One region of the Blautia faecicola genome, then DNA from elsewhere that is predicted to be linked to it. Evidence: predicted binding sites of a transcription regulator. Region 1 holds the regulator's gene; each other region holds the start of a gene.

Region 1 (5,986 bases):
AATAAAAATAAAAATCCTGTAATGGCTGTTTTGCCTCTTTCAGTTTTACCACCGCAATCTGTGCCTCATCGGCTGCCCCGATAAATTCCTGCTGCCGATTTTCGCTTCCTGCCGCTACCCCGGTCACAAAGGTTCCGTGTCCCTGCGGATCACTGACCGGAACAAGTGAGAGTGGATCCTCCCGCCCGAGTGCTTCCTGAATCTGTTCTGCCGTATAGACCGTCCCGTACCCGAAAGGACCGTCCCCGGCGGGAGAGGGCAGTGTCTGATCCCAGATTTCCACGATCCGTGTTTGACCGGTTGCAGTTAAAAAAGCAGGGTGTGTGTAGTTGATCCCCGTATCCACAAACCCAAGTAATATATTTGCTCCATGAAGTTGTAATCCCGGCTGGTTCTGCGTCTGAAGGATTCCGCTGACTTCCAGACTGGTTGTGTCTAACGGAACATACAGATTCGGAACCAGACTGTACACAAACTGAATATTTCCCAGAATCGCATTCGAACGCATTGGTACATGGATCACTGCAAACTGGTCGTTCAGTATCGTAGGCGTATACGGAGCGATGATCTGCTGATAGTATACTTCCCCGATCTTTCCGTAGGGGATGATCAGATCCATCCTGTCATTTGCATAAATATCTTCCTGTTGCTGCGTCATAGTATACCTGTTAGTCTTTTTTTCTACTATATGCCCTGTTTTCTCTTTCCTTCTAACCTTTTGACCCTGGTATCATAACATAGAAAAAAGGCCAGATTTTCTATGCATGCAAATACATGGACGGGAACCGGTATCGGTGTTGCGATCCTCGATACCGGACTGTACCCTCACGCGGATTTTGGAGATCGGATCCGGGGATTTCAGGATTTTCTTGGACGCCGTCCTTACCCTTATGATGACTCCGGGCACGGAACTCATGTGGCGGGGATTCTTGCAGGGGACGGAAGTGCCTGTGAACGGCATTATCGGGGTATTGCGCCCGGCTGCCACCTGATTGCTGCAAAGATCCTTGATAAACGGGGAAACGGAAGATTACAGGACGTTTTACGGGCCCTGCAATGGATCTCAGCCAATCAGAAGCGCTACGGGATCCGTATTATCAATATTTCTGTGGGCGCTGCAGCAAAAGATTCAAAAGCCGCCACACGGCTGGTAAAAGCAGTAGAACAGGCATGGGATCAGGGATTTGTGGTGGTAACCGCGGCAGGAAATATGGGACCCGCATATGGCAGTGTCACAGCTCCGGGAAGCAGTAAGAAAGTGATCACCGTCGGAGCGAGTGATATGCTTGACCGGATCAGTTCCGTCTCCGGTGCAGGTCCGACGGCAGAATGTGTCTGTAAACCGGATCTTGTCGCTCCGGGCGCCGATGTGATCTCCTGTGCCAATAAAAGGAACAGTTATGCGATCAAAAGCGGAACCTCGATGTCCACACCAAAGGTCTCGGGTGCGATCGCTTTACTGTTGCAGAAAGATCCGCTTCTTACGAACGTGGAAGTGAAGATGCTGTTACGGGAATCCTGCATCGACCTCGGATATCCGAGAAACCGGCAGGGGTGGGGAAAACTGGATATCCGAAAGCTTCTCACGCTCTAAACGAAATGCAGAAGAGAAAAGCAGCTACGACCATGTTTTTCAGGATACAATCTCTGCCGCAACTTCATGCAGCCTCAGAGTCTCAGCATCTTGAAGTTGTGTGATATAAGATAGAAAAAGTCCGTGAAAACCGATTACTATTGGTTTCTCACGGACTTTTATTGTAGTTAAATGATGATTATTCGTCTTACTATATGTCTGACGGATTGGCAGCCTCCGGGCTGTCTACGCCAGTTCTTCCCATTTCGCATACAGTTCTTCCAATTTTTCTGCGATTTCCGCTTTTTCTTTCGAAAGCCGTACACATTCCGCCACATTGACGGCGACTTCCGGCTGCGCCATTTCCTCGTCGATCTCGCTGTCTCTGGTTTCAAGTTTTTCGATCTCGGCTTCCGTCTTTTTCAGATCATTTTCCCGTTTTCGAAGTCTCGCCTGTTCCTCTTTCTGCTGTTTCCAGTCGAGTTTGGTGGCAGAAACGGATGCATCTGCGACAGCCTCATCCTCCTTCGGCGCATAGATCTGTGTCAGTTCTTCTTTTTTCTCCAGATAATAGTCATAATTACCGATGTAATTAACCATCGCCTGGTTCGTAAGCTCCAGGATCCGGGTTGCGGTCTGGTTAATAAAATAACGGTCGTGGGACACATACAGAACCGTTCCGGTGTAGCGGTTGAGCGCCTGCTCCAGAATTTCCTTCGATACGATATCCAGGTGGTTGGTCGGCTCGTCGAGGATCAGGAAGTTTGCTTCCGAAAGCATCAGCTTCGCCAGGGATACACGACCACGTTCCCCACCGCTCAGGGCACTGATCAGTTTAAATACATCATCCCCGGTAAATAAGAACGCTGCCAGCACATTGCGGATCTCTGTATTGGTCAGATACGGGTACTCATCCGAAATCTCCTCAAAAATTGTTTTTTCCATATGGAGTACATGGTGTTCCTGATCGTAGTAACCGATCTGTACTTTGCTTCCCAGTTCGATTTCTCCCGCATCCGGCTCCACAAGACCATTTAAAATCTTGAGGATCGTTGTTTTACCGGTTCCGTTGGCACCGATGATTGCAACCCGTTCTCCGCGTTTTATCGAGAAATCTACGCCTGAGAAGAGATCCTGCTGTGGAAATGCTTTCGCCAGATCTTTTACCGTCAATACATCATTTCCACTGACCACTCGCGGTGTCAGTTCCAGATGCATCTCCGTATTTTCTTCCACCGGTTTATCCAGCACTTCGATCTTATCCAGCATCTTTTCGCGGCTCTCCGCACGTTTGATTGATTTTTCGCGGTTAAAAGATTTTAACTTTGCGATAACTTCTTCCTGATGCTTGATTTCCTGCTGTTGATTCATCCATGCTTTGTATTCCGCATCACGGATCATCGCTTTTTTCTCCGCATATGCAGAATAATTACCCATAAAGGTACGAACGTGTCCCCGGTCGATCTCAACCACCTTCGTCACGACACGATCCAGAAAATACCGGTCATGGGAGACAATAAATACAGCTCCTTTATAGTTAATGAGATATGTCTCCAGCCATGCGATCGAGTCCATATCCAGGTGGTTGGTCGGCTCGTCAAGAAGAATGATATCCGGATTGGATAACAGCAGGCGGCCGAGCGCCACACGGGTCTTCTGACCACCGGATAACGTACCGATCTTTCTGGAAAAATCCTCTTCCTCAAAGCCAAGACCTTTTAATACCCCCACAACCTCACTGCGGCAGGCATATCCGCCTTCCAGTTCGAACTGATGGGTCAGACGGGAGTAGGAAGAGAGCAGTTCATCCAGTTCCCGGCCGGTCAGCGTCTTCATCTGCTGTTCCATCGTACGGATCTTTTCTTCCATATCGAGCAGATATTGTTTGACAGAAAGCAGTTCCTCGTAGATGGTATTATCCCCGCTGACTTCCTGATGCTGTGCCAGATAACCGAGCGTTTTCCCTTTGGCAATAACTACCTCACCGGAATCTGCCGGTATTTCCTGCATGATAATTTTTAACAGGGTGGACTTACCGGCTCCGTTCGGTCCAATCAGTGCTGCCTTTTCCCGCTCTTCCAGATGAAAGGACACATCCTGTAAAATATCATCGGTTACGAATGATTTATTGATATTCTGACATGATAAAATCATGAAAAACCTCCTTAAATTTCACAAGTCTACCGAATATTATACATGAATGAGGAAAATTCGCAAGAAAATCGCAACAAAATCCCTAAGATTATTTGACAAACTTTTCACACTTAACTATAATAAAACTAATATGATGCAGGAGGAAAGCAGTGTGGAGGAAAAAGATATATCAAGAGCAGTCATCAAACGGCTCCCCCGATATTATCGTTATCTGGGAGAACTGATGGAAGATGGCGTAGAGAGAATCTCGTCCAATGAGTTGAGCGGACGGATGAAAGTGACAGCATCTCAGATCCGGCAGGATCTGAACAATTTTGGTGGATTTGGACAGCAGGGATACGGATATAATGTAAAATATCTCCATTCGGAAATTGCGAAAATCCTGGGTCTGGATCGCACACACAATATGATCATCGTAGGTGCCGGTAATCTCGGTCAGGCACTTGCCAATTATACGCAGTTTGAAAAACAGGGATTTAAGATTGTGGGAATCTTCGATGTAAACCCGGTCATGCGGGGAGTTTCCGTGCGTGGCATCGAGATTCGTATGATTGATGAACTTCCGGAATTTGTAAAAAATAATCATGTGGAGATTGCAACACTGACTCTTCCAAAAGCAAAAGCACTTGATATGGCGAAACTTCTGGTAGATGTGGGAGTAAAAGCGATCTGGAACTTTGCACATACCGACCTGAACCTTTTCATGCCGGATGATGTGATTGTGGAAAATGTACACCTTTCGGAAAGTCTGATGCGGCTGTCTTATAACCTGAGCCGCTTTGAGAAAGACCACCTACAGGAATAAAGAAAATTTCAGCGAGGCTGCTGCCGAAAAGGGCAGCAGCTTTTTTGCATTACACGTCAATCATTGGTCCGGTGGACCAAGTTTGATGATAGTGACAGGAGAGATCATAACTATGCAGATTTTAGTAACAGGAGAACAGATGAAACAGCTGGATCAGGCTACGATCCAAACGATGGGGATTCCGTCCCTGGTTTTGATGGAGCGGGCGGCACTTGCTGTATTTGATTGTCTGAGACAGCATTTTTCTCTGAAAAAAACACTGGTTGTGTGTGGTTCCGGCAATAACGGAGCGGATGGTATGGCAGTTGCAAGACTGCTGCATCTGGCAGGGTATTCGGTGGATCTATATCTGGCGGGCAATCCCGCTTCTTTTACCGAAGAGATGAAGATCCAATGGCAGGCAGCCAAAAATTATCAGGTATCCATAGTCAACAACTGCCGGTTTTCTGAATATACTACTATCGTAGATGCACTTTTTGGCGTCGGATTATCCCGGGAATTGTCAGGAAAATATCAGACTCTGGTGGATGCGATCAATGCTTCCGGCGTTCCGGTTCTCGCGGTGGATATTCCTTCCGGCATCCATGCGGGAACGGGACAGGTTATGGGAACCGCTGTCCGGGCAGCAGAAACCGTTACGTTTGCCTACCGCAAACTAGGGATAAGCCTGTATCCGGGAACCGTCTATGCTGGTAACGTCCAGGTAAAAGATGTCGGAATCTACGGTGCATCCAAAGGAATTTATGCATTGGATAAAGAAGCCATTTCCTGGCTTCCCGCGCGGGATCCGGGAGGTAATAAAGGAACCTTCGGAAAAGTCCTTCTGATTGCGGGCAGCCGCAACATGAGCGGCGCCGCGTATTTTTCCTCGAAAGCAGCACTTGTAAGCGGTGCCGGAATGGTCCGTATCCTGACCGATGAGAGCAACCGGACGATCTTACAGCAGCAGTTTCCGGAAGCCATGCTCTCGGTTTACGATTCCTCCATGCAGCACGAGAAACTTGCAGATGTTCTGAAAAAAGCCATGCACTGGGCAGATGTAATTGCGATTGGTCCGGGGCTTTCCACTTCCAAAACAGCAGAGGATTTGCTGCAAATGGTATTGACATTCCGCCAGAGCAAGCCTATAGTCATGGATGCAGATGCTTTAAATCTTCTGGCAAAACGAAAAGATCTGCAATCACAGTGTGACGCTTCCTGTATCCTGACACCCCATATGGGAGAGATGAGCCGACTGGCAGACTGCACCATCGGTGATCTGAAGGCACATCCGCAGGAAGCTATGGAAACTTTGTACAGACAATGTCCGTGTACTCTGATCATGAAAGACGCACGCACCTGGATCCGGACAGCAGACGGAGTATATTATCTGAACCTGACCGGTAATCATGGGATGGCTACTGCGGGTTCCGGCGATGTTCTATGCGGGATCACAGCAGGACTGCTGGCGCAGG
Region 2 (5,986 bases), 1.5 Mb from region 1:
GTATCGATACTTGCTGTCAGCATGGTTGCGATCTTACGAACACCCGGGTTCGGCTCGATGGCAGCTGCCAGAACAACCATATCTGCTTCTTTCAGGATCTGTTTGTTATCTAACAGATCGGATCCCTGTACCAGCAGTTTTCCGTTTGGCTGCGGAATCACTTTTCCTACCTGACCTTTGATATAATTTACTCCATACTGTTCTACGGCTCTGCGGTAGAACTCATCGAAGTTCTTACCAGGAGTACGCACATCAATATAGAAGACAGTTACATTGACATCCGGATATTTATCACGGATCAGCATCGCATGTTTTGCGGTGTACATACAACAGATCTTGGAGCAGTAGCTCTTTCCTCTGTCATCGGAACAACGGCTTCCCACACACTGGATAAATACCATTTCCTTCGGAGGTTTTCCGTCGGAGAGACGTTCCAGATGGCCGCTTGTCGGACCTGCTGCGTTCATGATACGTTCCAGTTCCAGAGAGGTGATGACATCTTTGCTCTGGCTGTATGCATACTCATCGTAGTTGTCCAGTTTGATGATATCAAATCCGGTTGCAACGACAATTGCGCCGTATTTTTCTGTTACAATCTCGTCTTTCTGATCGTAGTCGATCGCACCTGCCTGACATACTTTGGAACATACACCACATTTTCCGGTTTTGAACTTGATACAGTGTTCACGGTCGATCACCGGTACGTTCGGGATTGCCTGAGCAAATGGTGTGTAGATCGCGCTTCTGTTGTTCAGACCGCGGTTAAATTCGCTCGGTGCTTTCTTGGATGGACATTTTTCCTGACATACACCACATCCGGTACATTTGTCCATGTTGACGCTTCTTGCTTTTTTCCGGATATCTACGGTAAAGTCACCGACGAAACCGGATACTTTTTCTACTTCACTGTATGTATAGATATTGATCTTTTCGTGAGCTGCGGCTTCCACCATCTTCGGTGTCAGGATACATGCAGAACAGTCCAGAGTCGGGAAGGTTTTGTCCAGCTGGGACATTCTTCCACCGATACTCGGCTCTTTCTCAACAATATCTACTTCGTAACCTGCATCTGCGATGTCCAGGGCTGTCTGGATACCTGCAATACCACCACCGATGACCAGGGCACGTTTTGTTACACGGCTCTCGCCCGGCTGTAAAGGTGCGTTCAGGTTTACCTTTGCAACTGCCGCTCTCATCAGGATAACGGCTTTCTTTGTTGCCTCTTCCATATCTTTATGGATCCAGGAACAATGTTCACGGATGTTGGCGATTTCTACCATGTATGGGTTCAGTCCGGCTCTTTCCGCTGCTTTTCGGAAGGTAGCCTCATGCATACGTGGGGAACAGGAACAAACGACCATTCCTGTCAGCTGTTTTTCTTTGATTGCTTTTGCGATCAGTGCCTGTCCTGCTTCGGAACACATATACTGATAATCTTCTGCATGAACAACACCCGGCTCCATAAGAGCCATCTCTGCTACTTTTTTCACATCTACCGTTGCTGCGATATTACTTCCGCAATGACAGACAAATACTCCTATTCTCTGCACCAGGGTTACCTCCTATATCTTCTGAATGCACTGACTAACAACTGCTGCGGCAGTTCCGGATCCAGCAGTTCCGGAATCTCATCCGGTGTCAGATAGTTCTGACCTTTCTGGCGGACTACCAGCTGTCTTGCTGCGTCGATCAGTTTACCCGGTTTTACATCTCTCGGACAACGCTCTACACAGGCAAAGCAGGAGAGGCATTTCCACAGAGATTTGGAATTTACCAGTTCTTCGATGTTCTCGTTTGCCACATAGGATACAAACTGATGTGGTTTGATGTCCATCTCGTTGAAAGACGGGCAGGAAGCGGAACATTTACCACATTTCATACATTTGAGGGGATTGACACCGCTGATCTCTTTGATCAGTTCTGCCTGTTTCTTTTCATTTGTCATGCCTGTGCCACCTCCTTATCCGATGTCAGTGTCTGCAAAGCCTCTTCTTTTACGCCAAGAGCTTCTGCCAGAAGTTCTGTGAAATAATGAACCGGAAGTTTTCCGTTTCCACTCTTGTTCAGGTTATACAGACACAATGGACAGGCGGTGATCAGCATCTCAGCACCAAATCCTGCTGCGCTGTCCATGATATTGTTGCACATGTTTCTGGACATGTCTTTTTCTTTCAGAGAGATATATCCGCCGCAGCACTCATTCCGGTATGGATATACAACCGGTGTAGCACCGATGGCACGGATAAAGTCTTCGATGATGGTCGGATTCTCCGGATTATCAAACGCCATGATCTTGCCCGGGCGAAGAAGCAGGCAGCCATAGTAAGCACCGATCTTCTTTCCTTTTAACGGACTGACCACTTTTTTCTTTAATTCATCAAATCCTACGCGGTCACGGAGCACTTCCAGAAAATGGAGCACTTCTGTCTCGCCCGCATACGGTTCTTCCAGTTTCATGTAGTTGTTTGCTCTGGTACGAATGTCTTCTACGTTCTTCATATCATCGTTGACACGTTTGATCACATGATGACAGGCAGAACAGAGAGTTACCAGATCCTGACCTTTTTCTTTGGCCTGGTTCAGAGCACGGACGGAAGAAAGTTTGGTGGCAATTTCATCAGAGCCAAGTGGATAGACACCACCGCAGCACTGCCAGTTGTCTATTTCTTCCAGTTCAAATCCCAGTGCCCTTGCAGATACTCTGGCATATGCATCCAGATCTCTTGCTTTTGTTCTCAGGGTACAACCCGGAAAATAACTGTACTTCATAGTTCCTGTATCCTTTCTTTATGTAAATTTCCTGCCTGTCGGCTATTGTTGCAGCCGACCGACATTCGTTACTGGCTGTTTAGTCCAGATTGATCTGTGCGATAACCTCTTTCAGCGCATCGGCACTCTTATGTAACTGCTCGATCTCTTTTTTGTTCATACGCATCGGCACTTTACCCTGGATACCGTTCGGTCCGACCAGTGTCAGTGTGCTCAGGCATACATCATCGATTCCGTACTCGCCGTGCATCATGGAAGATACCGTTGTAATGGAATCAGAGGAAGATGTCAGGATAGAGCAGAGTTTGCATACGGAAGCAGATACTGCATAGAAAGTAGCACCTTTTCTCTTGATGATCTGTCCGCCGGATTTCTGTACGTATTCGAGCATCGCATCTTTGTCCACTTCTTTTACTTCTTTTCCCATGCTCTTTGCAATATCGTAATATTCATCCAGACTTACACCGGATACATATGCGCCGGTCCACGGGATGAAGGATGTGTCACCATGCTCACCAAATACATATGCATGAATGTTGTTCTGTGCTACATTAAGATGCTCGGAGAGTCCGCAGCGAAGACGGGCAGAATCCAGAATGGTTCCGGATCCGATGATCTGGTTTTCCGGCAGTCCGGAAATCTTGGTAAATACATAGGTCATGATATCTACCGGGTTACTTACGATGATATATAATGCATGCGGAGCTACTTTTACGATCTCCGGTGTGATAGATTTCAGAATGTTTACGTTGGTCTGTGTCAGTTCGATTCTTGTCTGACCTGGTTTACGGGCGATACCAGAGGTGATGATAACGATGTCGGAATCTTTTGCATCCTCGTATTCACCGGCAACGATGGAGATCGGGTCTCTGAAGCAGGTTCCCTGTGCGATATCCATGACTTCGCCTTCTACTTTTTCTTTGTTAATGTCGATCAGGACGATCTCTGATGCAACATTCTGATTAGATAAGGTATACGCAATTGTAGAACCAACACTTCCGGCTCCGATAACTGTAATTTTGCTGCTCATAGTGTCTCCTTCTTCCTTTCCATTTGTCTATTTTTTAACAATTGTGGCAAAAAAATATGAAATCTTCGCTTTCTATCAATTAGCTTTTTTGGATTTTCTCATAAAAATATAAGAGTTCACACTTCTCCCTCCGCTAAGATAAGTATCAGCTCGATTCCATTTGGGTATATTATAACGCATTGATAAGATTTTAACAAGTGTTTTTGCAAATTTTTATCAATTTTGTTTATGGGTTTTGAAAGGTGTTTCTATAGGAAGTGGGAAAAAGGTGAGAGGGTGGCTGGTATGGGGATGTAATACCATATGATTGGGGATGACTGGTATGGAGACGCAGGAGGAGGGAAGGCGGTCCGGGGGCGGGGGCGTGGACGTGGGCAGGGCAACTTTAAGCTAGCCGCTAACTTCGACTATATTTGCGAGGGTCAGCTGACCCTCGCGAAAGTCTGCGTAAGCGTCGGATCTTAAAGCTTGCCCCAACCGCCCACAAAGTGTCCACGCCTCCGGACCGCCTTCCCTCCTCCTACTGAGTTTCAATGTCAATCAGCAATATGTATTTATTCTTGCCAACCGAATGAATACAAAATGTGCCTCAAAATGGGATCTGCAGATTATTGGCACAAGTTTTCAAGCATTTTCCGGAACACTTTTCCTGTCTCTGATGATTTGTTCTTTCAAAACCTGCACATCTAGAACACATATTCATCTACCGGCAGGTTCATCAGTTTCCATTCGGCTCCTTCTTTACAGTAGCTTGCGACGAAATAGATTTCATTATCCTCTTCTTCTATTTCGTTCCAGTAGTTGATGTAGTTTTCTTTTCTCTGTGCTGTTCCTCGCAGGTCTATCTCGGTTCCTGTAGGGGATGAGTCCAGGGCTGTGTTGATGTTACTGATGGCTAGTCCTGTGATCTTGGCGGAGCCGTTGCCTTTTACCTTGTTAGTCAGGTTTTCATAGTAATTTTTAATGTAACCATCTTCCAGAGCACCGGAAGAAAATACGTCCTTTACTTCTTCGAATGATTTTCCCTGTAAGGCACTTTCTATAAGAAATTTGATGTCATTTCCCGCCTGTTCGCCTAATGCTTTCAAGGTTTCGTCTGTTGGAACCAGACCGATGTTTCCTTCTTCTGTTCCATACGGTGTTATACTTGTATTTTTGCAATAAGGTTTCATTCCATCTTCTGTTACCTGCAGCTGATAGTCACCGGTGAACAGGTAGGGGATCGTGATTATTTTCCAGCCGTCATCAATAACAGCTGCGCTGTCATCTATGGTTTCTCCATTTAGCTGCAGTGTAGCTCCTTCCGGTATGCTATATGTGACATTTCCTGCCCAGCTTTCTACATCTGCCACTTTCCACTCATCCCAGAACAGCCATTTTTTATTTTCTGTTTCTGTCAGTGTGATGTATTCTACCGATTTGCTGGCAGCACCTTTTTCTATATATTCCACACGATATACTTTCAGATCATCATCTTCTAATTCGTCTTCCAGATCATCCAGATAATCATCATAGTCGTCACCGTCTGCATCTAACATAGAAGCGAGATTTCCCAGCTGATTTACTGCCTCCGAAGTGAGCTGTCTGACATCTTTGATCGTTACCGACTGGTACTCCAGCGGCTCTGTCTGATCTGCTTTGGATTGTACATACATTTTCTTTGTCAGCAGATCACTGTTTGGGAAATTACAATAATCATATGCCTGAGACCAGTCATGATCTGCTTTGGCTTCCCAGTAATCCATCGCAACTTTTTCCGGTGAAAAGCGGTCTGATGTGATCTTATAGGCACCTGCAAATAATGCCACTGCTGCTATAGCTTCAATCGCCACAAAAATCGCAAGCTTCGAAACCGGTTTTTTCTGTTTGGGTGGCTGATGATGTCTCTGATCCGGTGTTCCCTGATAGCGACCTCCTCCCTGAGGTTGTGAACTGTTCGGAGCGCTGCCGGTAAAATACGGCTGCCCCCGACCGGCTAAGTTGACCGGATTGGCATTTCCATAGTTTTGACCGTAATCGTTTTGTCCTCCTGGATTTCCATTTCTGCGAATATCTGACGGATTTTCGTTTTGGTTTCCCATATTTTGATTCCTGGTATCCTGATTTTTGTTATTCGGATTTTCATTATTCTGACTTCCGCTTTGCCGATTTTTCGGAATATCGGCATCTGTCACAGTTCTTCCTTCC
Region 3 (5,986 bases), 400 kb from region 1:
AGCGGATCGGCAGAACATCTCCGAGCGTTATCTTGAACAGCTGATGGCCAGTCTGAAAAAGGAAGGACTGGTGAAAAGCATCCGGGGAGCCAACGGAGGGTACCAGCTGGCAAGACCGGCAATCGGTATCTCGGTTGGAGATATCCTTCGTGCACTGGAAGGAGATCTGCGGGCAGTAACCTGTCCGGCAAACGGCGAAGAAGGAAACGGTGGCTGCGAAAATGCAGATCTGTGTGTGACGCGATATGTATGGCAGCGCATCAACGAAGGAATTACTCATGCAGTGGATACCATGTATCTCAACCAGTTGGTGGAAGAGAGTAAAAAACTGAAAGAAAAAGGACAGGTACAGCCTGCAGGCTGTCAGGGATAGGAGGCAAAATCATCATGAAGAAAATTATTTATCTGGATAATGCGGCAACCACAAAAGTTGCACCGGAAGTAGTAGAGGCGATGCTCCCGTATTTTACAGAATACTATGGCAATCCATCCAGCGTATATGAACTGGCAGGAATCAGCAAAAAAGCCGTAACAGAAGGAAGAGAAAAAGTAGCATCTGTCATCGGAGCAAATCCGAACGACATCTACTTTACCGCAGGTGGTTCCGAGTCTGATAACTGGGCACTGAAAGCTACTTACGAAGCATATAAATCAAAAGGAAACCACATCATCACCACAAAGATCGAGCATCATGCGATCCTGCATACCTGCGAATGGCTGGAAAAACAGGGAGCAAAGATCACTTACATCGATGTAGATGAAAATGGTGTTGTAGATCTGGATCAGCTGCAGAAAGCCATCACACCGGAGACCATCCTGATCTCAGTCATGGCAGCAAACAATGAGATCGGTACCCTGCAGCCAATCAAAGAAATCGGTGCGATCGCAAAAGAACACGGTATTTTATTCCATACCGACGCTGTACAGGCATTTGGTCAGATCCCGATCAATGTAGACGAATGTCATATTGATATGTTAAGCTCCAGCGGACATAAGATCAACGGACCAAAAGGTATCGGATGTCTTTATATCCGTAAAGGATTAAAACTGCGTTCCTTCGTTCACGGCGGCGCTCAGGAGAGAAAGAGAAGAGCCGGAACAGAAAATGTACCGGGCATCGTAGGATACGGTGTGGCAGCAGAGCGTGCACTTCGTACCATGGAAGAACGTACTGCAAAAGAGATCGAAGTAAGAGATTACATGATCAAAAAGATCCAGGAAGAGATCCCGTACTGCAAACTGAACGGACATCCAACCATGCGTCTGCCGAACAACGTAAACTTCAGCTTCCAGTTCATCGAGGGAGAATCCCTGCTGATCATGCTGGATATGGCAGGCATCTGCGCATCTAGTGGTTCCGCATGTACATCCGGATCTCTGGATCCGTCCCATGTACTGCTGGCTATCGGACTGCCTCATGAGATCGCACACGGTTCCCTGCGTCTGACACTGAGCGAAGAAACTACAAAAGAAGATGCGGACTTCGTTGTAGAACAGATCAAAGGTATCGTAGAGCGTCTGAGAAGCATGTCTCCGCTGTACGAAGACTTCATGAAAAAACAGAATAAATAATAAAAAAGATTAACATACGAATATACGGAGGAAATATAGATATGTATAGCGAAAAAGTAATGGATCATTTTCAGCATCCGAGAAATGTAGGAGAAATCGAAAACGCCAGCGGAGTAGGTACCGTAGGTAATGCAAAATGTGGAGATATCATGAGAATGTATCTGGATATCGATGACAACGGCATCATCCAGGACTGCAAATTCAAAACTTTCGGCTGTGGTGCAGCTGTTGCAACCAGCAGTATGGCAACAGAACTGGTAAAAGGAAAAACCATCCAGGAAGCTCTGGAAGTAACCAACAAAGCCGTTATGGAAGCGCTGGACGGACTGCCGCCTGTAAAAGTTCACTGTTCTCTGCTGGCTGAGGAAGCCATCCACGCAGCACTGTGGGATTACGCTGAAAAACACAATATCAAGATCGAAGGTTTAAGCAAACCGAAGTCTGATATCAGCGAAGGCGAGACCGAAGAGGAAGAATATTAATGAAAAAAAAGGTAGTTGTAGGGCTGTCCGGAGGAGTTGACTCCTCTGTGGCAGCCTGGCTGTTAAAAGAACAGGGTTACGATGTGATCGGAGTAACCATGCAGATATGGCAGGACGAGCCGGAGCTGATCCAGGAAGAAAACGGGGGATGCTGCGGCCTTTCTGCCGTTGACGATGCGAGAAGAGTGGCACAGATTCTTGATATTCCTTATTATGTTATGAATTTCAAGAAAGAATTCAAAGCAAATGTCATGGATTATTTTGTGGACGAGTATCTGCACGGCCGCACACCGAATCCGTGTATCGCCTGCAACCGCTATGTAAAATGGGAGTCCCTGTTGCAAAGAAGTCTTGCCATCGGTGCAGATTATATTGCCACCGGACATTATGCAAGAATCGAGCAGCTGCCAAACGGCAGATATGCGATCCGCAATTCCGTGACTGCGGCAAAAGATCAGACGTATGCGTTGTATAATCTGACACAGGAACAGTTAAAACGGACACTGATGCCGATAGGTGACTATTCCAAAGACCAGATCCGTGACATGGCAGAAAAGATCGGACTTCCGACTGCACACAAAAAGGATTCTCAGGAGATCTGCTTTGTGGATGATAACGATTATGCGGGATTTATCGACGAATACGGTCAGGGAAAAGTGCCGGAGGGCAATTTTGTGGACAAAGACGGTAAAGTGCTCGGACGCCACAAGGGAATCACCCGCTACACGATCGGACAGAGAAAAGGACTGAATATCGCCCTTGGAAAACCGGTATTTGTACAGAAAATTTGTCCGGAAACCAATGAAGTGGTTCTTGGAAGCAACGAAGATCTGTTTACGACCACCGTGCGGGCGAACCGCCTGAACTTTATGGCGGTGGAAGATATTCCGGAAGAGATCGAAGCACTTGGTAAGATCCGTTATAATCACAGAGGGGATACCTGTAAAGTGAAACGGATCGGAGAGGATCTGTTAGAATGTCATTTTGATACTCCGGTGCGTGCAGTAACCCCGGGACAGGCTCTCGTATTATATCAGGGCGAACATGTGTTAGGAGGAGGAACCATCGTATGATCAGAGAAACAGAAGCCGGTCCGTACGCTGGCAGAATAACCGCAGACTGTCACATTCACACCGAATTTTCGGCGGACAGTGAGACAAAGATCACCGATCAGGTAGAACGTGCCATAGAACTGGGGCTGGATCATATCTGTTTTACCGATCATATGGATATGGATTATCCGGAAGGCGAGTTTGATCTGGATACGGATGCCTATGTAAAACGCGTGCTGGAGGTACAGGAAGAGTACAAAGACCGGATCCGCATCTGTCTCGGTGTGGAACTGGGCATGCAGGAACATCTGAAAGAACGCCAGGATGCCTATCTTGCGAAGTATCCGTTTGATTTTGTTATCGGTTCCATGCACCTGATCCACGGAGAAGACCCTTATTTCGGAAAAATATACGAAAAACTGGGAGATGAAGAGGCATACCGTGAATATTTCCGGGCGACTCTGGAAAACTTAAAGAGAGCACCGAAAATCCATACGCTGGGACATCTGGATTATGCGGTGCGCTATGGAAAAGAAAAAGACAAATATTATTCATATGAAAGATTTTCGGAAGAAATCGATGCGATTCTGCAATATCTGATTGATCATCAGATCGCACTGGAAGTCAACACCGCAGGATTTCGGATGCTCGGATTTACCAACCCGCATCCGGATGTGATCCGCAGATACCGGGAACTGGGCGGAAAATTGATCACGATCGGTTCCGACGGTCATGTGCCGGAATATCTGGAATACGGATTTGACAGGCTTCCCGCATTGCTTTCTGACTGCGGATTCGATTCTTATGCAGTCTTCAGACAGGGAAAACCTGAATTCAGAAAAGTTTTGGGTAAAATTTGAAATTATGCTTGAATTTTTCAGGTAAATTAGGTAGAATAATTACAGGTTGATGTTTCTTTAACAATCTTAAAGAAAGATCACAAATTTTATTTACTTTTTAGGAGGAATGAAAATCATGGCAGTAAAAGTAGCAATTAATGGTTTTGGACGTATCGGTCGTCTGGCATTCAGACAGATGTTTGGAGCAGAGGGATTTGAAATCGTTGCAATCAACGACCTGACTTCCCCAAAAATGTTAGCACACTTACTGAAATATGATTCCACACAGGGAAAATATGCTCTGGCTGACACAGTAAAAGCTGGTGAAGATTCTATCACTGTTGATGGAAAAGAAATCAAAATCTACGCAAAAGCTAATGCAGCTGAACTTCCTTGGGGAGAAATCGGTGTAGATGTAGTTCTGGAGTGTACTGGATTCTATACATCCAAAGACAAAGCTCAGGCTCATATCGATGCTGGTGCTAAACATGTTATCATTTCCGCTCCGGCTGGAAACGATCTGAAAACAATCGTTTACAACGTAAACCATGAAACTCTGACAGCAGATGATCATATCATCTCTGCAGCTTCCTGTACAACAAACTGCCTGGCTCCTATGGCAAAAGCCCTGAATGACCTGGCACCGATCAAATCCGGTATCATGTGCACAATTCACGCTTACACAGGAGATCAGATGACTCTGGACGGACCGCAGAGAAAAGGCGATCTGAGAAGATCCCGTGCAGCTGCAGTTAACATCGTTCCAAACAGCACAGGTGCTGCAAAAGCTATCGGTCTGGTTATCCCGGAACTGAACGGCAAACTGATCGGTTCTGCACAGCGTGTTCCAACTCCTACAGGATCCACAACTATCCTGACAGCAGTTGTTGAAGGTAACGTAACAGTTGATCAGATCAACGCAGCTATGAAAGCAGCTTCTAACGAGTCCTTCGGATACAACGAAGACGAAATCGTATCTAGCGATATCGTTGGTATGAGATTCGGTTCTCTGTTTGATTCTACTCAGACAATGGTTCTGCCACTGGAAAACGGTACAACAGAAGTACAGGTTGTTTCATGGTATGACAATGAGAATTCTTACACAAGCCAGATGGTAAGAACAATCAAACACTTCGGAAAACTGCTGAATGCATAATCCATAGGCTCATTGGGGGTCCGGTCTCTTTGGACCGGGCTCCTTTTTTATACGCGGGTTGGGAGCAAAAGTCTGTCCCTGTATGAGATCCTGGCGAATCCGCGTGATACAGATGTAGCTGTAAAGGCACAAGTGTGCGAATAATTAAAAGGAGGCATATGCCAATGCTTAATAAAAAATCTGTTGATGATATCAACGTAAAAGGCAAAAGAGTTCTGGTTCGTTGCGATTTCAACGTACCTCTGCAGGATGGAAAGATCACAGACGAGAACCGTCTGGTAGCAGCACTTCCTACGATCAAAAAACTGATTGCTGATGGTGGAAAAGTAATTCTGTGTTCTCATCTTGGCAAACCGAAGGGAGAGCCGAAACCAGAATTATCTCTGGCACCGGTTGCAGTAAGACTGAGCGAACTGCTGGGACAGGAAGTAAAATTTGCAGCTGATCCGGAAGTTGTCGGACCAAACGCAAAAGCAGCTGTAGAAGCTATGAAAGACGGCGAAGTAATCCTTCTGGAGAACACCCGTTATCGTGCAGAAGAAACCAAAAACGGAGACGAATTCTCCAAAGAACTGGCTTCCCTGTGTGATGTTTTCGTAAACGATGCATTCGGAACCGCTCACAGAGCTCACTGCTCTAACGTAGGTGTTACAAAATATGTAGATACTGCTGTTGTTGGATATCTGATGCAGAAAGAGATCGATTTCCTTGGCAATGCAGTAAACAACCCGGAAAGACCATTCGTTGCTATCCTGGGTGGAGCAAAAGTTTCCAGCAAGATTTCCGTAATCAACAACCTGCTGGATAAAGTAGATACTCTGATCATCGGCGGTGGTATGGCTTATACTTTCGCAAAAGCAGAAGGTGGTACCATCGGTGTATCCC
Region 4 (5,986 bases), 190 kb from region 1:
GAATGGGTCAGGCAAATATTTATGAAATGTATGTACTTGCCATATTGCTTGCCATCCTTGCATATTATAAACACTGGCCGAACATTCTGCGTCTGATTCATGGAAATGAAAATAAAACATATCTGAAAAAGAAAAAAGCATAATGGAGGTGTCGTATGAAGAAAATCGGCGTACTGGGAGCCGGAAGCTGGGGAACTGCCCTCACATGGCTTCTGACCAATAACGGACATGAAGTAACTCTGTGGTCCATCATGGAAGACGAAGTGGAGATGCTTCGCACAAAAAGAGAACATACTTCCAAACTTCCGGGTGTAAAACTGCAGGACAGTATTCAGCTGACAAGTAATCTGGAAGAAGCAATGACAGATAAGGATGTACTGGTACTGGCCGTACCGTCACCGTTTACCAGAAGCACCGCACAGAAGATGGCACCGTATCTGAAAAAGGGACAGATTGTTGTCAATGTGGCAAAAGGTGTGGAAGAACATACCCTGATGACATTAAGCCAGATCATTGAAGAAGAATTACCGGAAGCAAATGTTGCAGTATTATCCGGACCAAGCCATGCGGAAGAGGTTGGAAAAGGTCTTCCGACGACCTGCGTAGTAGGAGCGAGAACCAGACAGACAGCAGAATACCTGCAGGAAATCTTCATGAGCCCGGTCTTCCGCGTCTACACAAGCCCGGATGTCCTCGGCATCGAACTGGGAGCAGCTCTGAAAAATGTCATCGCCCTGGCAGCCGGTGTGGCAGATGGTCTTGGCTACGGAGACAACACAAAAGCAGCCCTGATCACCAGAGGAATCGCAGAGATCTCCCGCCTGGGTATCGCGATGGGTGCACATGCGAGAACTTTCTACGGACTGTCCGGAATCGGTGATCTGATCGTTACTTGCGCGAGCGTGCACAGCCGTAACCGTAAGGCCGGTTATCTGATGGGCAAGGGATATACCATGAAAGAAGCCATGGATGAAGTAAAGATGGTTGTAGAAGGTGTATATTCCGCCAAGGCAGCACTGGGACTGGCTGAGAAATATGGAGTAGACATGCCGATTATTGTGGAAGTCAATAAGGTGCTGTTTGAAGATAAGAGCGCTGCGGATGCGGTGAATGAACTGATGCAGCGAATGAAAAAGGATGAGCTTGGGGTTGAACTCTGGGATGATGAGAAATAAATGATTTTAAAATGGATGCCAGCCCGGTAATAGAGCCTCCAAAGGCTCTATTACCGGGCGGGCTGTTTTTTACTTATTTTTAACGCACAAACCCCTGCATATCCTCCGGGATCCCCGCGCTCCTAAACTTCTCATCCAACGCATCAATCGTCTTCATCTCCAGATCCGTCAGTTCAAAATCAAAAATATCTGCATTTTCCGCGATTCTCTTCGGATTTACCGACTTCGGAATCGCAGAGATCCCCTTCTGAACCAGCCACCGAAGCCCGATCTGAGCCGGTGATTTTCCGTAAGTTTCTCCGATATGAAGCAAGGTATCTTTTTTTAGGTACGCTCCACGTGCCAGCGGCGCATAAGCCTGTACCGCAATACCACGTTCCCTGCAATACTCATATAATTCAGAGTGATTCCACAACGGATGATACTCAATCTGGTTCACCGCCGGAACAATCCCGGAAGTCTGAAACAGCGCTTCCAGATGCGGAATCTCAAAATTACTGACACCGATTGCCTTCGCCTGTCCCGATTCATGGATGCGTTCGAGTGCCTGCCAGGAATTGATGAAACAGCCGGGAACCGGCCAGTGGATCAGGTAAAGATCCACGTAATCAAGTCCGAGCCGATCCAGACTCCTCTGAAAAGCGCCGTCGATATCACCGATCCGCTGTGCGGTATTCCATAACTTCGTCGTGATGAAAAGTTCCTCCCGCGGAACAGAAGAAGAGCGGATGCCACGTCCCACGCCCTCTTCATTTTTATAGGCAGAAGCCGTATCAATCAGCCGGTAACCACAGTCCAGAGCAGCAGCGATAGCACCTTCCACTTCGCCGGGTGCAGTGGCTTTATATACGCCAAGCCCCAAAAGAGGCATGCGGTCATTTGTATTCAAGATCAAAGATGGGATGTTTGACATGATGTAAACCTCCTCTCGTAACTCCGGTATTTTATAAAAAGTATAAATAATACCGGAAAACTCCCAATTTTTTGCATTTTACCATAAAAATGTGAAATAACTAGGGCAAAAATATTACGAACCTGTAACATGAAAGCTGTCTGCGGCATGTCGTGACCCCATCCCCCGGATAGGATAGAACGACGAAAGGATGCAGAAAAACAGGAAAAACTGTGAAATGTCATGTTAACGATTTAACAAATCAAAGTGCTAAACACAGAAAACATGACATTTTTTACAAAAACCACCTATTGTATATAAAAAAGTACAGCTGAATTTATAAATATTTTGCATAGATTCTATTGAATACCATAGGGAAAAGGAGTATAATAAAACATAATTGACAAAAGATTGTCATATCCCCTACTGGGGGAAATGAGAGAAAGGAGTAGGACATGCACTTATTAAAAGATGAGAATGGAAATGTAATTCCACATGGTGACGGCCCTGCCCATAAACATGAGCATGACCATGGCTGTGAAGAACATGCATGCGACGGATGCAGTGGCGGTTCTGATAAATGTAAGAACGAATCCGTAGCACTGTTAAATTACATGGTGGATCATAACGAACATCATGCAGCAGAACTCGATCAGATGGCTGATAATCTGGCAAAACTGGGTATGGATACAGCTGCAAAACAGATCAAAGAAGCTGTATCTGATTTCCAGAAAGGTAATCTCAGATTACGTCTGGCACTCACAACGGTAAAAGAAGAGTTAGAAGAGTCATAATCAGTGAGATGCATAAGACATCTTGGTTAAAGGAGGAATAACAATGTGTCTGGCTACTGTATATAAAGAAAGCGATGATACCGTTATCTGCCGGAATGTAAGCAAGATTCTGGTAGAGGATGAAAAAGTTATTATCCGCGATATCATGGGAGAAGAGACCAGCATCGAAGGAAAGATCCTGATGGTCGATCTCGCAAACAGCATTGTAAAATTACAGTGCGATTAATGATAAGGTCATAAGATGTAACAATCTTATACGATAGATTCTATAGTGATAAGGTAGAACTGAATAACAAGAAACTATCAGAAAGGATAAGAAAATGTCACATGTAATTGCAGTCGCAGGAAAAGGTGGAGTTGGAAAGACCACATTGTGCGGACTTCTGATTCAGTACCTCTGCGAACAGAAAAAGGGACCGATTCTGGCAGTGGATGCAGATGCCAATTCCAATCTGAACGAAGTGCTCGGTGTAGAAGTAGAAGCTACCCTGGGCGATATCAGAGAAGAGATTGCCAGAGCGGAAACGGCAAAAGAAAATCCGATTCCAGCAGGTGTGAGCAAGGCAGATTATGCCGAGTTCAAGTTCAATTCCGCACTGATCGAAGATGATGACTTCGACATGCTGGTCATGGGACGTACCCAGGGAAAAGGATGCTACTGCTTTGTAAACGGACTGTTACAGGCACAGCTTGCTAAACTGCAGAACAATTATCCGTATATGGTTGTGGATAATGAAGCAGGAATGGAACACATCAGCCGTGGAGTTCTTCCGAGCATGCAGACTGCTATTTTGGTCAGCGACTGTTCCAGAAGAGGAATCCAGGCGGTCGGACGAATCAAAAAACTGATCGAGGAATGCGATATGCATCCACAGCAGATCGGACTGATCGTAAACCGTGCACCAAACGGAGTTCTCAACGAAGGAACAAAAGAGGAAATTGAGATCCAGGGTCTGAACCTTCTGGGTGTGGTTCCTCAGGATGAACTGGTATATGAATACGATTGTGAAGGAAGACCGACTGTGGAACTTCCGGAGAATTCACCGGTTCGCAAAGCGATGAGTGAAATTGTTAAAAAACTGAATATATAATTTACAATTCGTCGTTTATACGGATATTACCGGAAAGTAAATTTCCGGAGTGTCTTCACCCGGAAGACACACAAAAAACCACACTTCCGGGTGAAAGAATATATAATAGCCATAAAGCGGAGAAAGCGGAGGAATGGCTACAAAACAAAAGGAGGAAAAAAATGAGCGAATTTAAGATGACTACCATCGAAGAGATGGAAGCGGCCACCAATCGACTGTTGGAAACAGGAGCAAAGGTAGGAGCTGACGCATGGCAGTTCCGTGTGAAAAACCAGACTCCACACTGTAAATTTGGTGAACAGGGTGTCTGTTGTAGAATCTGTGCAATGGGACCTTGCCGTATTACCCCGAAAGCTCCGAGAGGAATCTGCGGATGTGATGCTCACGGTATCGTAGGACGTAACTTCCTGAAATTTACAGCAGCTGGAGCAGCTACTCACTCTGATCATGGTCGTGAGATCTGCCACACTCTGTACTGTACAGCAGAAGACGGAAACTACAAAGTAAAAGATCCTGACAAACTGCTTCGTCTGGCAAAAGAATGGGGCGTTGAGACAGAAGGAAAAGATATCTATGATCTGGCGCATGAGATGGCTGAGATCGGTCTGATGGAATATGGTAAACCATTCGGATACCAGAAATTCCTGGACAGAATGCCGGAAGGACAGAAAGAAAAACTGATCGAGAACGAGATTGCACCGCGTGCGATCGACCGTGAAGTTTCCACTTCCTTACATATGGCTCATATGGGATGCTCTTCTCTGCCGGAAGCACTGGTAAAACAGTCTCTGCGTGCCGGTATGGCAGATGGATGGGGCGGTTCCATGATGGGAACAGAGTTCTCTGATGTCCTGTTCGGAACTCCGAAGCCAATCGATACAGAGGCAAACCTGGGTGTTATGGTTGCTGAAAACGTAAACATCGTTGTACACGGACATGATCCGAGCCTTTCCGAGATGATCTGCGAATATGCTGACAGCCCGGAAATGATCGCATACGCAAAAGAAATGGGAGCAAAAGGAATCACCGTATCCGGTGTATGCTGTACTTCCAACGAAGTAGCTATGCGTCGTGGTGTTCCGATGGCAGGTAACTTCCTGCAGCAGGAAAACGTGGTTCTGACAGGTGCCTGCGAAGCGATCGTTGTAGACGTTCAGTGTATCTTCCCGGCGTTAGGACCTCTGAGCAAATGTTTCCATACAAAATTCGTGACAACTTCTCCGATCGCTCAGATGCCAGATTCTGAATTTATCCGTTTCAATGCTGAGACAGCAGGAGAAAATGCAAAAGCAATCGTTAAGATGGCAATCGAGAACTTCAAGAACAGAAAACCGGAATTGGTACATATCCCGGATATGAAAGCGAAAGCAACCGTTGGTTATTCTGTAGAAGCAATCGTAAAAACTCTGGATGGAGTTACCAACAGCCAGGTTGACGAAACCGGAACAACAAAACCACTTCTGGAATGTATTACTTCCGGTGTTATCCGTGGTGCTGTTGCTATGGTTGGATGTAACAATCCGAAGATCCGTCCTGACTATGCACATATCGAACTGATGAAGAAACTGATCGCAAACGATATCATCGTTATCGCTTCCGGATGTTCCGCACAGGCAGCAGCAAAAGCTGGTCTGATGGACAAATCTGCGAAAGAAATCTGCGGTGCAGGCCTGAAACGTGTATGTGAACTGGCAGATATCCCGCCGGTACTGCACATGGGATCCTGTGTAGATATCTCTCGTATGATGATCCTGGCAGCAGAACTGGCAAAAGATTCCGGTCTGCAGATCAATCAGCTTCCGGTAGTTGGATGCGCTCCTGAATGGATGTCTGAAAAAGCTGTATCTATCGGTAACTACGTAGTAGGAACCGGTATTGATACCTTCCTGGGTGTTGATCCTTACGTATCCGGTTCCAGTGAAATGTGTGAACTGCTGACAGAAGGAACCAGAAAATGGACTGGCGCTGCTTATACAGTAGAAACAGATATCGAAAAACTGACCGATCTGATGATCGAAAGAATCGAAGAGAAGA

Evidence for each region. Region 1 encodes Rex, which represses fermentation and respiration genes when NADH is low (regulators of the CRP and FNR family bind a similar motif). Its sites were predicted from a motif close to ATTGTTAANTANTTAACAAT; they were not measured.
Region 2: the regulator Rex is predicted to act here: its motif matches at 3,822-3,841, upstream of ETP43_RS01100 (L-lactate dehydrogenase).
Region 3: the regulator Rex is predicted to act here: its motif matches at 4,012-4,031, upstream of gap (type I glyceraldehyde-3-phosphate dehydrogenase).
Region 4: the regulator Rex is predicted to act here: its motif matches at 2,310-2,329, upstream of ETP43_RS07000 (cobalt transporter).

Annotation. Positions count from the first base shown of each region.
Region 1 is NZ_SDKC01000001.1:1,761,294-1,767,279, reverse strand. It holds gene ETP43_RS07965 (S8 family peptidase) at 1-658, opposite strand, end outside; gene ETP43_RS07960 (S8 family peptidase) at 761-1,594, shown strand; gene ETP43_RS07955 (ABC-F family ATP-binding cassette domain-containing protein) at 1,820-3,727, opposite strand; gene ETP43_RS07950 (redox-sensing transcriptional repressor Rex) at 3,879-4,532, shown strand; gene ETP43_RS07945 (NAD(P)H-hydrate dehydratase) at 4,645-5,986, shown strand, end outside.
Region 2 is NZ_SDKC01000001.1:287,040-293,025, reverse strand. It holds gene ETP43_RS01115 (CoB--CoM heterodisulfide reductase iron-sulfur subunit A family protein) at 1-1,550, opposite strand, end outside; gene ETP43_RS01110 (4Fe-4S dicluster domain-containing protein) at 1,556-1,945, opposite strand; gene ETP43_RS01105 (CoB--CoM heterodisulfide reductase iron-sulfur subunit B family protein) at 1,942-2,769, opposite strand; gene ETP43_RS01100 (L-lactate dehydrogenase) at 2,849-3,799, opposite strand; gene ETP43_RS18740 (DUF6783 domain-containing protein) at 4,323-4,604, shown strand; gene ETP43_RS01095 (zinc-ribbon domain-containing protein) at 4,486-5,986, opposite strand, start outside.
Region 3 is NZ_SDKC01000001.1:1,356,941-1,362,926, forward strand. It holds gene ETP43_RS06075 (RrF2 family transcriptional regulator) at 1-373, shown strand, start outside; gene nifS (cysteine desulfurase NifS) at 388-1,572, shown strand; gene nifU (Fe-S cluster assembly scaffold protein NifU) at 1,614-2,054, shown strand; gene mnmA (tRNA 2-thiouridine(34) synthase MnmA) at 2,054-3,127, shown strand; gene ETP43_RS06095 (histidinol-phosphatase HisJ family protein) at 3,124-3,966, shown strand; gene gap (type I glyceraldehyde-3-phosphate dehydrogenase) at 4,082-5,101, shown strand; gene ETP43_RS06105 (phosphoglycerate kinase) at 5,266-5,986, shown strand, end outside.
Region 4 is NZ_SDKC01000001.1:1,567,280-1,573,265, forward strand. It holds gene plsY (glycerol-3-phosphate 1-O-acyltransferase PlsY) at 1-143, shown strand, start outside; gene ETP43_RS06990 (NAD(P)H-dependent glycerol-3-phosphate dehydrogenase) at 156-1,175, shown strand; gene ETP43_RS06995 (aldo/keto reductase) at 1,255-2,088, opposite strand; gene ETP43_RS07000 (cobalt transporter) at 2,523-2,861, shown strand; gene ETP43_RS07005 (CooT family nickel-binding protein) at 2,905-3,087, shown strand; gene ETP43_RS07010 (ATP-binding protein) at 3,182-3,952, shown strand; gene cooS (anaerobic carbon-monoxide dehydrogenase catalytic subunit) at 4,114-5,986, shown strand, end outside.